3 regions of the Paenibacillus sp. N3/727 genome follow, and region 2 is predicted to be linked to each of the others. Evidence: riboswitches for the same ligand, from Rfam matches in the RefSeq annotation. Region 2 holds a riboswitch; each other region holds the start of a gene.
What was found. A riboswitch is a leader RNA that binds a small molecule or an ion and turns the genes downstream of it on or off. The one in region 2 is predicted to bind ZMP and ZTP.

Region 1 (3,273 bases), 1.9 Mb from region 2:
TGAGAATTACAATAAGACCTTTGCTCATATCGTTATGTCCTTTCTTAAGGGCTTTAGTGCATTATCACAAATTTGTACATTTTATGCAAAAGATTCTGAAAAATGGTTAGCATGTTTCCTTGACCTGAAATGCTTTTCATGAATTATGCTTGATAAGTGACCGAAATCATGAGGAGGAAATAAGTATGAACAAAAAACTAGTTTTTTTTGATATAGACGGGACTCTATTGGACCATGATAAAAAGGTACCCTTGTCAACAAAGGAAGCGATTCAAGAATTAACAGCAAACGGACACGAGGTTGCGATTGCGACAGGACGGCCACCGTTTCTGTTCAAGGAGCTACGGGAAGAGCTAGGTATCGATTCTTATGTCAGCTTAAACGGTCAGTATGTTGTTTATAAGGGAAAGTTGGTTTATAGCAATCCAATTCCGACAGAGGTTCTACATTCACTTAAAGAGTATGCTGTAAGCATCGGCCAGCCGATCATTTACACTAGTGAAGAAAATACGAAAATGAATGTGACTTACCATAAGCGCGTTGAAGCCAGCTATGCCCCACATAAATTACCTATACCGGAATGTGATCCCGACTACTATTTGGGCAGACATATTTATCAGGCGGCTCTATTTTGTACTGAAGAGGAAGAGTCAGCATATATCGTGGAATATAATGATCTGCTCCGACTTGTGCGGTGGGATGAAGTGGCCGTTGACGTAATTCCGACCGGGGGTTCCAAAGCAGCTGGAATCGAGAAGTTTATTCAACATCTCGGATATTATAAGCGGGAAGAGGTTATTGCTTTCGGAGACAATCTGAACGATCTGGAAATGCTGCAGTTCGTCGGCCATGGTGTGGCAATGGGGAACGCGGATTCTGTAGTCAAGGAAGTAGCCAGATATGTAACAAAGGATGTCGATCAGGACGGCATTATGCATGGACTTCGGCAGCTCGGTTTACTGTCGGTTGACAGCGCCGTAGTATAGCTAGGTTTTCTGGATCCTTTGTACATGTTATATTTAGGTAAAATGAAGGATGAAGGAGAGAAATCTCATGCATAGCCATCTAATAACATACTGTCTAACCAAAAAAGGAGCTGTAGAAGACTACCCGTTCGGTCCAGCTCCGCTCGTTATAAAGGTCGGGGGTAAAATGTATGCGCTGATCTCCAAATCTGAAGAGAACGGGTTTACCCATATAGCATTAAAGTGTGATCCGGTAATCGCTGAGAATCTTCGGGAACAGCATGCTGCTGTTCAGCCCGGCTATCATCTGAACAAGAAACATTGGAATACGGTCATCTGTGACGGCTCCTTAACGATATCAGATTTGCAGGACATGATTGATCACTCCTACGAACTGGTATTTAAGAGTCTTCCCAAATCTATGCGAGATTCGATTAGTGAAGCGGTGTGAATTAGAGTATCGCATGTTTGACGTGATGTGTTGATCAACTTAGGCATAGGTTCAAAAGAGATATGTAATTTTCATCCCTACGCATAGTATAATGGACGAATCAGGAAGTGAAGCAGCGAGGAGCCATTCATTATGCTTAAAGGTTGGAAATTTTCTGTGCTGGGCATCGTTATCGTTGGAATTACCGCAGCGGTTGCGCCACAGTTCGGACTGATTGACTATGGAAGATCTATTTCTTTGTTCATTTTGTTCGTTTTGTTTGTAGCGGCGCTGGAAGTTATGGAACGGCTTGGCAAGCGAAAAAAAGGTTAAAAATTCATCTGCAATTAAAGGTGCGCCCCTCAGCAAAACGTGATATATTAAGAAAAAGTCACTATGTGTAACTGGCGTAACATGGAATACCATGAGGGAGCACATAGATAACAGCCGTACGCCTGGGCAGAGGTAAGGAGATTCCATAGGATCTCCTTACCTCTTTGTGTTTCTATAAACATAAATTGTCGAAAGGGCTGATCACATGAGCAAGGAAACGTTGATTTTGGATGGCAATCAAGTGGCGAACAGCATTAAAGAAGCATTGAAAGAGCGTGTGGAAAAGTTGGTTCAGGAAGGGACAACACCTTGCCTGGCGACGGTACTGGTCGGAGATGACCCTGCTTCGGAAACGTATGTCCGTATGAAGGGCAACGCATGCAAGAGGCTGGGGATTGACTCCAAGCGTGTGGTATTGGATCAGATGACTTCTACTGAACAGTTAATCCATGTAATAAAAGAGCTGAATAACGACCCTTCTGTGCACGGGATTTTGCTGCAGCATCCTGTGCCGCATCACATTGATGAGCGGGCCGCGTTTGAAGCGATATCGATTGAAAAAGACGTAGATGGTGTAACAATGCTCGGTTTTGCTCAAAATGCGTTTGGTCAGGCTCTATTTCCTTCCTGCACGCCTGCAGCGATTATGGCAATTATGGATGCTTACCACATTCCGATTGAAGGAAAACATGCGGTTGTCGTTGGGAGAAGTCCTATCCTCGGCAAACCGGTATCTATGATGCTTCTGAACCGGAATGCAACGGTAACAATTTGCCATTCCAGAACACAAAATTTGGATCAACTGGTGTCCCAAGGTGATATCGTGGTGGCAGCGGTTGGAAAACCGAACTTCATACAGGGAGATTGGATTAAACCAGGTGCTGTCATTATGGATGCTGGTTACAACGAAGGAAATATCGGAGATTGCGATTATGAAGCTTGCTTCCCGCATGCTAGTGCAATTACCCCAGTTCCGGGCGGAGTAGGACCTGTTACGATTGCCACACTGCTGAAACATACGGTTGATGCCGCTGAAAGATCGATGAAAGCATAAGTTTGAGCGCATGTTAAGACGGCTGCTGTCCTGTAAAAGGATGGCAAGCCGTTTTTGTTATATGAGAATGTCTGAAAGTTGTTTTGCAGTCGATTGCTATGATATTATGCACCTGATTAGTATATGTTAGGTAAGAACATGGATCGACCTATTCTCAAACTAACTATAGGGAGGGCGGATATGGAGTGGTTGGCTGTACAGCCCTATTATAAGATTCAAAGGGAAGTTGGAAGTACGGAACAAGTGATGTATGAGGATCATCGGACGTTATATTTATATCGCGATAAGATTGTAACCCATTATCGTGAATTTCCCATCGTAGATGTGTTTGACCTGTCTTTCCGTCAGATGGGGGATGTAGGGGGATTTTTATACCTGCATACGAAGCTTGGAGTTTATTCTTATACTGTCAAGGAAGACCCATCCGGATTCATTGAAGCCTTTAAAAGTTTATAACAATGAATAGTAATGTGATAAAAATCGTCAGCGCA
Region 2 (3,273 bases):
AAGTACTGTATCGCCCGGTTTCAGCGCAGCCAGATAAACAGCCATGTTCGCCTGTGCACCGGAGTGAGGCTGAACGTTGGCATGCTCTGCACCGAACAGCTGCTTCGCACGATCACGTGCCAGCTCCTCAACAATATCAACACGCTCGCAGCCGCCATAGTAGCGCTTGCCTGGATAGCCTTCTGCATATTTATTCGTCAGGACTGATCCCATTGCTTCCATGACCGCTTCACTAACAATGTTCTCCGAAGCGATAAGTTCAATGTTGCTGCGTTGGCGCTTCAGTTCCAAATCCATCGCTTCCAGTACTGCCGGGTCACTCTTGCGCAAATGTTCCATCATATTCGTATCCTCCCTAAATTAAAAAATAATATATGGTTAATCATCAATCACAACTACATCTAATCACATGCCGACCTATCATTCTCCTGCTCCATCCGATATACAGCCCGTTCTCCACCGATCAATTTCGGTCTCGTCATTGCCGCTGTCACACGAGCCTTCCCGATGTACCGGATACTCGGCCGAAATGGCACCGCAACACGGCGCAGATGCATTCCGATCATCGTCTCACCGATATCGATACCCGCATGAGCGGAGATGCTCTCAGCCAGACACGGATCATGGAAGCTCCGGTAAGCAGCAGACGCCATAGATCCGCCCGCTTTAGGAACGGGCACTGCAGCTACTTCCGTCAGTCCCAATCGCTCGAGCAGTTCCCGTTCTACAACAAGTGCACGGTTCAGGTGTTCGCAGCACTGGTAAGCCGTATCGAAACCGAACTCAGCCTGTACCTCTGCGATTCCGTCCAGCACCTGCTGCGCAGTCTCCAGCACACCGCCGGTACCGATCTGGCGGCCGGTGATTTCACTTGTACTGGTCCCGACGACCAGCACCTTGCCTGCCCTGAGGCCTGCAGCCTCAGCCAATTCTCGCATAATCGTTACCGTTTGTTCTCTCAAGGCATGATCAACCGGGTAATCTGTCATGTGTTTCAGCCCTCCTTGGATACGATAGTCTGAAAGCCAACTGCCTGATGTCTTAGTTACTTAGGTTACTTAGGTTACTTAGTGACTTAGTGACTTAGTTACTTTAGTTACTTTAGTTACTTTAGTTACCGTACATCCTTGCAGTACGAGCTTATCCTTTCAGATAGCGTTCCTCAATGGCCTTGATTTTGTTCACCCTGCCAACATGCCGCTCACCCTGACTGAAGTCTGTCGTCAGCCAAGCTGTGACGATTTCTGCTGCAAGGCCGGGGCCCACCACTCGTTCGCCAAGTGCCAGCACGTTGCTGTCATTATGCTCGCGGGTAGCTTTTGCCGAAAATACATCATGCGTCAGCGCACAGCGGATGCCCGGCACCTTGTTCGCCGCAATGCTCATACCGATTCCCGTTCCGCAGATCAGAATTCCACGGTCAGCTTCTCCGGATACGACCTTTTCACATACCGGAAGCGCAAAGTCAGGATAATCTACCGAGTCGGAACAGCCGCAGCCTAAGTCTTCGACCTCATGCCCGAGATTCCGAATGACCTCCGTAATTTCCTCTTTCAAACGAATACCTGCATGATCCGTGCCCAATGCGATTTTCATAATGAAAAACCCCCTCGTATGTTTCATCTTTTGTATCGGCATTTTACAAAATGCTCGTACAACAACTCGTTTCATTATAACCCAAATTGTCAGCAAAAGACGAAAAAAAGAGCAGTCCGCGCACGTGTATCGTGCACCAATTGCTCTTTGCCCAGGCGACCGGCCGTATGTTCCGGTGCTCCATCGTGGTTTCATCCACTTCGTCGCCAGTTACACCGGAATCCGTGTTTTTCCCCTTCATCTTAAAACATACGGAAAAGAAAAGCAACGGATATTTATTCATAATTATGATCGGTAAATGACTTCAAGTATAACAACTACTGTACAGCCGCAAATCACGTTACTCACTCTCTCTCCAGCTTGTCCAGCAATCGGAACAGCGCTGAACGGATTTCTGCCGCTGTCTCCTCATACTCTTCCAGCGAACCTCCAAACGGATCGGAAATATCAAAACTCGGAATACGCTGACGCAGCTCGTTTAACCGAACCTTGTCTTTCTCCTGAAGCTCAATGCCAAGGGATCTCATCATCTCCATGGACGCCAGCAGACTGTCCTGCTCCTGCAGATCCGTAAGCACCTGCGCATCATTCTCGACGTATTCTTTTAGCGTATGAACCTTATCTGCCGCATAAGGAAACTGACGAATCGCATACTGTTTATGGGATAACGTCAATGTCAGAATCAGATCTGCCCACTCGACAAGATCCATACTCAGTGGCTTGGAGGACATGCCGTCCTTAATCTGCTGATCGCGGAGTACTGCTTCAGCATGACGTGAGATTGGCATTCCTTCTGCAGCCGAAACACCTGCGGAACGAACTTCAAGCGGAATCCCTCTCCCCTTGGCGAGTTTGCGCAGCATACCTTCAGCCATAGGACTGCGACAGGTGTTGCCGGTGCAGACGAACAATATGTTTTTCACGGTCTCCACCTCCCCGAAAGTGTATCTTTTACTGCCGTCATTGTATCAAAATATAAACATCAAACCAAATGCCAGCAAAATGACACCGCCGGTCATTTCTCCATATTCACCGAGTCTGCTACCCGCCTTTCGACCGAGCATCAGTCCGAAAATCGACATTAAGCCTCCGACCACACCGAAAGACGTTACAATGATCGCCGTATCATTCACGAACATGCCAAGCGAAACCCCTACCGAAAAAGAGTCGATACTGACACTAAGCGAAAACAGAAGCATTCCGAGCAGCGTGGTGTGATTCACCGGCCGACCTTCCTCTTTGCGAAAAGAGTTCCAGATCATATGTCCGCCCAGCAGCACAAGCAGGCCTCCTGCGGCGAGCCCCGTAACTTGTCCGAGCAAAACGCCAACATAACGGCCAGCAAGCAACCCGAGCAGCGGCATCAGCGTGTGGAAAAAGGCGATCAGCAGGCTGATGATCAGGACATGTTTCAGGCGGATGCCTCTCATTCCAACACCGATACCGAGTGAAAATGCATCCAAGCCCAGCGCCACGGCCATAATCAGGATCGTCGCGAGTTGCCCTAACTGGACAGACGTTTCCAACATGCCTTTTTCCCCCAAGTCCCTATGGTCTTGTACACCATATGCGGACAAGGGGGGAATGATGCCTAAAACCCTTGTGGACGGGTTCATGCTTGTCGCCTAATCTGAGGCAAGCCCATCATCGGACGCAAATATAATATGATGACCCGCC
Region 3 (3,273 bases), 2.0 Mb from region 2:
AAACCTGGAGGAACGCATAAGCTCGATTATTCAAGAACACCCAGCAAGTAAAATCAATTCCTGGAAAGTGGGATGCAACGATGAATGAACCAATGATTCACATTTTAGGTATATCCGGAAGTCTCCGTAACCGTTCTTCTAATACAAATCTGTTACGAGCAGCTGCGGCGTTGGCACCTAAACATATTAACCTCACGATTTTCGATAGATTAGGTGATCTTCCGCATTTCAATCCCGAAATTGACGGAGAGGAAGCACCGGAAGCCGTTATCGCTTTCCGGAACCAACTTATGTCCGTAGATGGCGTGTTAATTAGCACACCGGAATATGCAAGCGGAGTACCAGGCGTTCTTAAGAACGCAATCGACTGGACGGTGTCATCAGGAGAGTTGTATAACAAACCTACTGGTGTGTTGAGTGCCTCACCACATCCAGCAGGTGGTGAAAATGCTCATGCGTCACTTTTAATGACTCTGAATATGTTGAATGCACATATAGTCTCTGGGGGAACGATGTGTATTCCACAAATAAGTTTGAAAATGAATGCAGCGGGAGACATCACGGACAATGATTTGGCAAAGGAAATAACAGCAGTGCTTCATGCTCTGGAAAAAGCTTTGAATACCGAGTTATAAACAATTTTATTTACAAAGGGGATAGCAGAATGCTTGAGACAATGACAAAAGAGAATTTTTCAGAACTCATCGACAAAGGTTTAACGCTGGTTCAATTTTGGGCACCTTGGTGCGGACCTTGTAAAATGCAGCTTCCCATTGTGGAAGAGCTTTCCGTCGAACTACAAGATTCTATACTCATCGGTAAAGTGAATGCAGATGAAGAGCCCGAGCTCGCTTCTAAGTATGGCGTGATGGGTCTTCCGACACTGATTCTAATTAAAAACGGCCAACCGGTGGAAAAACTAGTTGGCTTGCAGCGGAAAAATTCCATTATAGGCAAAATCCAAACTCACCAATAAAGTACCCCTTCATGTTGCAAATAGGCGAAGATTTCAGTATGATTTACGTGACAAATGAAATGCTTATGTGTGACTGGCGGAACATGGGTAACCATGAGGGAGCACATGAATGGCAGCGGCCGTACGCCTGGGCAGAGGTAAGGAGTTTCTTTCTCCTTGCCTCTTTTATTTTTGAGATAAGAGAGCATAGACTTCGGAGTGAACTGCATCTTTATCTCGCAAGAATAAAACTACCGCTATGAGCGGTAAAATGGGGGATATGCCAATGTTGCAAACTAAGAAAATAATGCTGCTCGGTTCGGGAGAACTAGGTAAGGAAGTTTTGATCGAAGCTCAGCGTCTGGGAGTTGAGACGGTAGCGGTTGATCGTTACGCTCATGCACCTGCCATGCAGGTAGCCCACCGTCATTATGTGATCGATATGCTGGATGGTGAGCGGTTGCGGGAAATTATCAAACAGGAAAACCCGGATCTTATTGTACCCGAGATTGAAGCATTAGCGACTTCAGAGCTTTTAAAACTGGAGGAAGAAGGCCATCGGGTCATTCCAACAGCCCGCGCTGCGAAGCTGACGATGGATCGGGAAGGGATTAGACGTCTTGCATCAGAGAAACTGGGCCTGCCAACAGCCGGTTATAAATTTGCTGACACGTATGATCAGTTTGTTCAAGCGGTAAAGGAGATGGGGTATCCTTGCGTTATCAAACCTCTGATGAGTTCTTCAGGAAAAGGACAAAGTGTTTGCCGTGAAGAGAAGGACATTGAACAGTGCTGGAACGTAGCAATGGAAGGTGGCCGGGTTCAGAACGGGCGGGTTATTATTGAAGAGTTCATCCGCTTTGAGTCTGAAATCACGCTGCTTACGGTTCGTTCCATAAGTGGAACAAGCTTCTGCGCACCAATCGGACATATTCAGGAAAACGGGGATTACATTGAGTCCTGGCAGCCGCATGATATGACAGAGGATCAGATTAAAGAAGCAAAGCATATTGCTGGAGCCATAACAGACGAACTAGGCGGATATGGTCTGTTTGGTGTTGAACTCTTTTTAACGGAGGATAAAGTTTATTTCAGCGAAGTTTCTCCGCGGCCGCATGATACTGGACTCGTGACACTTGTAACGCAAAATCTTTCTGAATTTGCACTACACGTTCGGGCAATCCTCGGTTATCCAATCCCTGAAATCGTACTTATGACGCCGGGAGCCAGCCGTCCATTGAAAGCAAGCCTTGAACTCGAACACTATCGTATTACCGGTGTGGAGAAGGCATTATCGGTCCCGAACACGCAGGTTCGTGTATTTGGCAAGCCGGTTACAAAGGCAGGTCGGAGAATGGCGGTCGCTTTATCAACGTCCGATTCGGTTGAAAATGCACGGAGACAGGCGAAATTGGCACTCGATGAGCTTGCTGTTGTAGAATCTTAACTATACGAGGTTTTTTGAAAAGTATCGGAGTTCGTTTCTCTTGACCGTGTCATGGAAGATCCACAATGGACGTTGAAGACTTTAGTTCGGGGGTCGTTGTTCTCACCTATCATCCTGTCAAAGAGTGACAAGTTAAATGAAATGCTATGGTTGAGATAGAGCTGTGTGAGTGTTGTAATCTCCGACACTTGCACAGCTCTTTTAAGACTTTACAATCTCTTCAACTAACAAGTATATTAAGTTATTATTACTTAAAAAATTGGGGGATGGGTGAACAATGAAAACATATCTGTATTTTGTTCGTCATGGAATTGCTCCATTTTCTTTGGAACTTGAGCGCTCGGGAGGTGCGAGCTTGAACGATCAAGGGAAATCCGATGCTAAAAGAGTAGCAGAGCTGTTAAGAGACGAAGGAATTGATGTGATCGTCTCCAGTTCGTATAACAGGGCAAGAGAAACATTAGCTCCACTTGCTGAACTGCTACAGAAAGAGATCATTTTGTATAACGAGCTTATTGAAAGACCAATTGGTACTTTGAATGAAGCTGTATCCGATGAGGAGCTGTTAATAGGAATTGAACAATCTTTTATCGATATAGATTATTGCATGCCTGAAGGGGAGACAACTAGGCAGTCGCAGGAACGGGCTATACCGATCATTATGCGACTGCTCTCGGAATATAAAGGCAAGAAAATCGCGCTTGGCACCCACGGAAATATAATGACGATCATATTGAATTATTTCGATTCTAATTATGGCTTTGAATTTTGGAAGGGGACAAGCAAACCTGATATTTATAAATTGGAATTCCAAGATAATCAGCTGAGCCATGTTCAGCGGTTGTGGAGTCCCGCATAAAGCAAAGTTAAA

Region 1: linked by a shared signal. The riboswitch ahead of MNQ98_RS18395 (bifunctional 5,10-methylenetetrahydrofolate dehydrogenase/5,10-methenyltetrahydrofolate cyclohydrolase) and the one ahead of rpiB (ribose 5-phosphate isomerase B) in region 2 are both predicted to bind ZMP and ZTP.
Region 3: linked by a shared signal. The riboswitch ahead of purT (phosphoribosylglycinamide formyltransferase 2) and the one ahead of rpiB (ribose 5-phosphate isomerase B) in region 2 are both predicted to bind ZMP and ZTP.

What each region holds. Positions count from the first base shown of each region.
Region 1 is NZ_CP093336.1:4,019,817-4,023,089, reverse strand. Features, by position in the region: gene MNQ98_RS18415 (glycine-rich domain-containing protein) at 1-28, opposite strand, end outside; gene MNQ98_RS18410 (Cof-type HAD-IIB family hydrolase) at 186-986, shown strand; gene MNQ98_RS18405 (MmcQ/YjbR family DNA-binding protein) at 1,054-1,416, shown strand; gene MNQ98_RS18400 (hypothetical protein) at 1,549-1,728, shown strand; ZMP/ZTP riboswitch at 1,786-1,863, shown strand; gene MNQ98_RS18395 (bifunctional 5,10-methylenetetrahydrofolate dehydrogenase/5,10-methenyltetrahydrofolate cyclohydrolase) at 1,934-2,782, shown strand; gene MNQ98_RS18390 (hypothetical protein) at 2,963-3,238, shown strand.
Region 2 is NZ_CP093336.1:5,880,303-5,883,575, forward strand. Features, by position in the region: gene MNQ98_RS27495 (serine hydroxymethyltransferase) at 1-342, opposite strand, end outside; gene MNQ98_RS27500 (TIGR01440 family protein) at 402-989, opposite strand; gene rpiB (ribose 5-phosphate isomerase B) at 1,141-1,596, opposite strand; ZMP/ZTP riboswitch at 1,739-1,820, opposite strand; gene MNQ98_RS27510 (low molecular weight protein arginine phosphatase) at 1,941-2,519, opposite strand; gene MNQ98_RS27515 (manganese efflux pump MntP) at 2,565-3,125, opposite strand; gene MNQ98_RS27520 (L-threonylcarbamoyladenylate synthase) at 3,222-3,273, opposite strand, start outside.
Region 3 is NZ_CP093336.1:3,921,458-3,924,730, reverse strand. Features, by position in the region: gene MNQ98_RS17925 (MerR family transcriptional regulator) at 1-88, shown strand, start outside; gene MNQ98_RS17920 (NADPH-dependent FMN reductase) at 81-635, shown strand; gene trxA (thioredoxin) at 665-976, shown strand; ZMP/ZTP riboswitch at 1,036-1,116, shown strand; gene purT (phosphoribosylglycinamide formyltransferase 2) at 1,242-2,402, shown strand; gene MNQ98_RS17905 (histidine phosphatase family protein) at 2,680-3,261, shown strand.